2 regions of the Solibacillus sp. FSL K6-4121 genome follow, and region 2 is predicted to be linked to the other one. Evidence: riboswitches for the same ligand, from Rfam matches in the RefSeq annotation. Region 2 holds a riboswitch; the other holds the start of a gene.
What was found. A riboswitch is a leader RNA that binds a small molecule or an ion and turns the genes downstream of it on or off. The one in region 2 is predicted to bind FMN.
Positions count from the first base shown of each region.

Region 1: it holds a riboswitch for FMN, as region 2 does, so the genes downstream of both, MHH95_RS09915 (ECF transporter S component) here and ribE (riboflavin synthase) in region 2, are expected to answer to the same signal.

Region 1 covers NZ_JBBOCS010000002.1:93,904-97,331, reverse strand. The annotation lists gene brnQ (branched-chain amino acid transport system II carrier protein) at 1-633, opposite strand, end outside; gene MHH95_RS09915 (ECF transporter S component) at 857-1,432, opposite strand; FMN riboswitch at 1,676-1,849, opposite strand; gene MHH95_RS09910 (hypothetical protein) at 1,958-3,175, opposite strand; gene sigX (RNA polymerase sigma factor SigX) at 3,172-3,428, opposite strand, start outside.
Region 2 covers NZ_JBBOCS010000002.1:876,923-880,350, reverse strand. The annotation lists gene MHH95_RS13810 (transglutaminase-like domain-containing protein) at 43-1,236, opposite strand; FMN riboswitch at 1,437-1,571, shown strand; FMN riboswitch at 1,671-1,803, shown strand; gene ribE (riboflavin synthase) at 1,925-2,560, shown strand; gene ribB (3,4-dihydroxy-2-butanone-4-phosphate synthase) at 2,575-3,186, shown strand; gene ribH (6,7-dimethyl-8-ribityllumazine synthase) at 3,202-3,428, shown strand, end outside.

The sequences.
Region 1 (3,428 bases), 780 kb from region 2:
AACAATACCGAATGCTAGTGAAGCAAGTGCATCCATCGTATTGTAACCTTCTTTAAACCCTGTCATAAACGCTTCATTTATATATGCCCCAGCAGGCTCGACAAAATTACCCATAGGCGAAAATAAACTAATTCCGATTAATACAAACAGAAAAACTAAAAATGCCGGCGTTAAATATTTGCCGATAATATCCATAATTTTCGCTGGATTTAATGAAAAGTAAAATACGATAGCAAAAAATACAAAACTAAACACTGCAAGCCATAATGTGATTTGTGATGGATCGATGAAAGGTTCGAAACCAACTACAAAAGGTACCGTAGCAGTACGAGGAATGGCAAAAAACGGTCCAATCGTTAAATACAATGCCAATGCAAATAGCAAACCAAATACCGGGTGTACTTTACTTGCTAAATCACGCAATCCATTACTTCCAGATAAACCAATTGCAAGAATACCTAAAAACGGCAGTCCTATTGCCGTTACTAAAAAGCCAATTAATGCAAGCCAATAATTCGTACCTGCTAATTGTCCCATTTGAATCGGGAAGATTAAATTTCCCGCACCAAAAAACATACCGAACAGCATTGTGCCAATAACTGCGTATGTTGAAAATGGTATTTTTTTCTCCATCGTCATCTCTCCTAAAGAAGTCATATCATGTTGGTCTTTTGACGAAATAGCCCGATTTTTCACAACAATGTACATTATGATAACAGTGAATTACTTTGAATTCAATAGCAATAATTATTCCCATATAACTTTAGACACATAGCCTAACAATCTATCAACAAATAAAAAGGAGTTATGTCATAAAATTAATTGTACATGACATAACTCCTCACTGTTTATTAAGTTAAGCTAAATATTGTCTGCGCTGTTGTTCAATCCATACACGCATTGAACGATAAATCATTGTCACGACAACTAGCATCATAATTCCTTTAACAATATTAAATGGTAAAATACCCAATACTATTGTTTCATACATATCATATTCAAAGCCTAGTAGATACGTATACATCGGCAGGAACGCTACGTAGTTTAATATAGCCATTCCCAACGACATTACTACTGTTGAAACGACTAAGCCTGAAATCAACCCTTTTGCGGAAGGGAATTTTTTATAAATATAGTAAGCTGGTAAAATGAATAATACGCCTGTTGCAAAGTTTGCCATGTGACCAACCGGAATTCCTTCTGGCGCCCCTGTATAAATCCAATCAAGTACATTCTTTACCAATTCAACAAGAATGCCCGCGACAGGTCCCATTGTAATCGCCGCTATTAATGCAGGTACATCACTAAAATCAATCTGCAAAAATACAGGAAACCAAGGTAATGGGAAGTTCAGTAACATTAAAATGAACGAAATCCCACTTAACATTGCGATTGTTACAAATGACCGTAACTTCAAAGTTCTCTTTTGCATAGAAATCTCTCCTCTTTGCTGATTCCATCTCGCAAGAAGAAAGGACGTATCAAATCATTCATGAAAAAACCCTTATGCAAAAAAGAGCATAAGGGAGAAATAGGCACACTTAAATAAAAGTCTACTCATACATTTGTAGTAACTTTCCTTAAATTTATGTATACGAAAGATATTTCGCTCATAATTAAGGAAATTATTAATGGTACTACAAAGCACGACATTTTCATAAAATGACGACCGTACCTTCACCTTCTCCCATCCAGACTATACTGTCGGCTTTGGAATCACACCAAATCCTGCACACAAAAGTGGCTCGCGGGCTCGAAAAGTTTTCTGTAACGTCCTCCAAGTTAATGGTCAGAGGTTACAACTTTAATTACCGCCGGTCGGGAATTACACCCTGCCCCGAAGATGAATCAATATGAAATTATGCAACAAAATACTTGTTACAATTTCTATTATATATATAAAAACGGAATTGTAAAGACCATTGCTTACAATTCCGAGTAAATTTATTTGAATTGTTTAAAAATTATAGAATAGGATATTTCCCGCAACTGGCTTCTCCAAAGGCTTCGTAAAGTCAAAACCACTCCAATTTTCTTGCACAATTTGTTCAAATTTAATTTGTTTATCGAAACTAGCAGCTGTTAATAATAACCCTTCGATCATACGCATCACTTGAGCGGGATCATATTGTTCCAAATCAAGCGCTTGGTCGAATGTTACTGTTACAATTTCCCCTTCATCTTCTACTGTTAACGAAACTCCAGGTAAAATGACTGTTCGATATATATCATTGGCTTCAGTTGTCATATTATTTATCGCATCCGTTACGTTTGGAAAGGTCATTCGGAAGTTAGGACTTAAATAAACTGCCCCATCCCTCATTTGATACATAAAATAATTATATTGTGTTTGTTCACTTTTCAATGGTATTGACTGCCCCATTTCGCCAACATGATCAAAATAAGCGATTTTTCCATTAGTATCTTCAATTTGTACTTCTTCATACGAATTGCCAAATGTATCTACAAGTGAACCGAAATAATTGGATAATGTAGCCGAACTTGTGTCATATCCGTGGTCCTCAGGTAATGTGTGAATAAGTTTATTTCCTTCTTCACGCAATTCGCCTTTTAACGGATGATACTCATTAAATCCAAGCATTTGCTCATCCAGCAATGGACTAAACGTTTTATAAAGCTCCAATGCTGTCGGTTTATCCGTGCCAAGCTTATCAACAACAACTTCATTAGGAATTAAAATACTCACAGGAACACTTTCTGCATCGTCCCCAGCAAGACCAATTTTGAATAATGTCACTCCTTCAAGCTGGCTTTCATAAATTAAAGTTTGTTGTCCTTGTGTATCCATTGAAAAGTTGGAAATTGTCGCGGATTCACTTTTTGAAGTTGCATCTCCAGCCCTACTCATTTTGGCACTTTCTTCCGATTCTGTAGTCGCCATATCAAATGTATTTTCCATAGAGATAGACTGATCATTTCCTAAAAACTGTGCACCAATCAAAACTATAATAAATAAGGAAGCGATAGATACTAGAAGCGGCGCCCAGCGAATCCCTTTTTGAGTAGGCTGTTGTATTTGAGGCGGCTCTTCACTAAATGCTCCTTCATCCTTTAAACGATTAAATATTTCATCCTTTGTCCGATGATCGGTTACTTTTGGGGCCTGTTTTAGAAGTTGCTCCAGGTTCTCCTCATCCCAACGCTCCTTTTTCATAATGAATTCGCCTCCTTTCCATCTTGAGCTTCCAATAACTGTCTTAAATTTTTTAATGCCCGGTGCTGCGTCGTTTTTACCTTACCTGGGGTCCATCCTAATATATCAGCCGTTTCCTGTATTGAAAGTTCCTGAAGATAGCGCATAATAATCACCATCTTCTGATCTCCCGAGCATCGTTCCAATGCTAGCAGTAATCGGCTTAGTTCATCGTTTAGTTCCATTGACTGTTCTGGTGAAGGGACAGAGCTTA
Region 2 (3,428 bases):
AAGAAAATAGATAGAGAAGTTATTTACAATACTGCAATGCAATTAAACTAATTTTGATAAATTAGAGATTAAAGGCAATAAAAAGTACAGTGCAACAACCGTGTAAAATAATGCTCTTTCTCTTCTGGCTATAAATGAAATACATATAACAATAACCGAACCAGCTGTTAATGCAGAAAAGAAAGGACTGCTTAACAGAAAGCTAAATATTATGGAAATAAAGAAAACGAAATAGGAAAAGCTTTTTAATTTTGAAAAGAACCCTAGAGCGCCGGTTTCTGTAATTTTCCATTGACCTAAATAATTATGCTGATTTTTATTAGGTTTTATCGATAAATTTTCCTGGTCAAACCGCACGTAGATCGGCTGCATGTATGGTACACATCCTTTTACTGCCTCGTAGCCCCAATAAAAAGGCTGACCGTCAATTTGAAAAGGCACGATGGGAGGATATTTCGAATCGACTATAGTTTGTTTATCCAGATCATTATATTTAGGGGAAAGATACAGCTCTGCATCATTGGAAAAAACAACTCGCTGCTGTTCTAATTGCCCGAAGTATGCGGTCCATTTTAATGTTCGAACATTACTGAATAAAAATTGAGTTTTTTTCTTCTTTTGAATATAGGCCATGCTGCAATCAACCGGAATCCAGCCCGTTTGTTCGTCAAAAAATTCGTTCCACACATGTGCATTCATCTTGCTGTTTGCCCAACTGCCTACAAGGGATCGGCACGGGATACCAATAGAACGGCAAAGGGAAGAAAACATAAAAGCATACTCGCCACAATCACCTTGCTTCGCCTCTAAAAAAGACTTGATGCCTCTCCCCTTAGGCGGGTACATATATTTAAAATGATTGACTACATAATGGAAAATTGCCTTCGCTTTTTCCATTGTCGATACAGCGCCAGCCGTTATTTCATGTGCTAGATTCCTCATCTGTTCATCCACAACAACAAGTGTGCCGCTGCGTAAATAAAATGCCTTTTCTTTATTCGTAAGTATTTTTTGTTCGTTTTGTTTATACGTATCGATGGAATAATTCATTTGAAACTGTTCATTTTCTTTTAAAGTAAAATAAAAGAGTTCATTGTTCCCGTCATCAATTACTTTTTCTTCAGGAGAATGAGTACAAATCACGTCAGGATGATCCATCGGTAAAGTAGTCCATATCCTTGTTATACCTTTATTTGAGTTATGATACGAATATGCTATATTGACAATGTTTTTCATTATAGACACCTTTTCTTTTCCTAGTTTTTAAAAAATTCTGGATATTTTTATATACGGATGCCCACCTTAAAAGTTTCATTTTAATTAACAAAATAGCAAGTTAGCAGAGGTAAATGGAATGATACTTATGGAAGCAAGAAGGTCCGAAATGACTATTAGTATTCTAAAAAATCTATGTTACAATAATTTTCAAATAAAATAATTTCCTTCGGGGTCGGGTGAAATTCCCAATCGACGGTGATGAGTTTATCTCTAAGCCCGTGAGCCGCTTTTTGCGTGCAGGATTTGGTGCAAGTCCAAAGCCGACAGTATAGTCTGGATGGGAGAAGGAATAGCAACGCATTTTTGAAAATTCGATTTAAAATGTGCTTTTTTGCTATACACTTTTCCCGTCGCGCCAAGTGATGGGATTTTTTTATTGATAATTTTATATGAATTTCCTTCGGGGTCGGGTGAAATTCCCAATCGACGGTGATGAGTTTACTCTAAGCCCGTGAGCCACTTTTGTGTGCAGGATTTGGTGCAAGTCCAAAGCCGACAGTATAGTCTGGATGGGAGAAGGAAGCAATGTCATGCGTTTTTTGAAATATGTGTTCAAAAGGCTTATTTGATGCTGCTAAATTTCCCTCTCATCGAACTCCGAATTCAATCGGGGTTCTTTTTTTACTTTTAAAAAGAGGTGAGTAGGATGTTTACAGGAATTATTGAAGAGTTAGGAACTGTGGAGCAGATTAGTCAGTCCACACAAACGATGGAATTAGCCATTCGCGCAAGTAAAATTTTAGAAGATGTAAAGCTTGGAGACAGCATTGCGGTGAATGGAGTTTGTTTAACAGTGAAACAATTTACGTCCAATTCATTTTTAGCGGATGTGATGCCTGAAACTGTTAAAGCAACAAGCCTGCAACAATTGACTGTAGGTATGCATGTCAATTTGGAACGGGCAATGCTGGCGAATGGCCGTTTTGGCGGACATATTGTATCTGGCCATGTTGATGGTGTCGCAATCATACAGCGGAAAAGACCTGTTGCAAACGCGGTTTATGTAGATTTAGCGATGGACCGTACTTTAGTTGCACAGTGTATCGAAAGAGGTTCTATTACAGTCGATGGCATAAGCTTAACGATTTTTAATATGACAGATACACTCGTTACCATTTCCTTAATCCCTCATACTTACGAACAGACTGTGTTGGGCTATAAAAAGGCCGGGGATGTTGTGAATATTGAAATAGATTTGATCGGGAAATATGTGAAAAAACATTTACAAAATCAAACGGCAAGTACGATTACAAAGGAATTACTGCAACGTACAGGGTTTTAAAGGAGTGGGAAAAGATGAATACGATAGACGAAGCAATTCAAGCATTAAAAAATGGTGAAATTATTATTGTTGCCGACGATGAACATCGTGAAAACGAGGGTGACTTTCTCGTTTTGGGTGAATTTGCAACACCGGAAAATATTAACTTTATGGCCCTTCATGGCAGAGGATTAATATGTACACCTATATCTCCAGCCATCGCTGAAAAACTATGTCTTCATCCAATGGTCCAAAGTAATACAGATACATATCAAACGGCTTTTACGATTAGTATCGATCATATTCATACAACGACAGGAATCAGTGCATTTGAACGTTCAGCAACGATCTTGGCATTACTTGATCCAGCAGCGAAGCCGGAACATTTCCACCGTCCTGGACATGTTTTTCCTCTCATTGCAAAACAAGGAGGCGTAATAGAGCGCCGTGGTCATACTGAGGCAGGGGTAGATCTTGCAAAATTATGCGGGTCGATGGAAGCCGCGGTCATCTGCGAAATTATGAATGAAGATGGTTCAATGGCGCGGATGCCACAGCTTGAAAAACTCGCACTAAAACATCAGCTGAAATTTATTACGATAGAAGATTTAGTTCAATATATAAAAATAAACACAATGGTTGTATAAGAAGGAGCAGATAAAATGGGTAAAACTTTTGAAGCACAATTAGTAGGTACAGATTTAAAAATCGGAATCGTTGTCGGTCGGTTCAATGAATTTATTAATGATAAATTATTAAGCGGTGCAATTGATGGATTAAAAAGACACGGTGTAAATGAAGATAATATTGATACTGCCTGGGTACCAGGTGCATTTGAAGTACCCTTTATTGCAAAGAAAATGGCAGAAGCCAATAAGTATGATGCAGT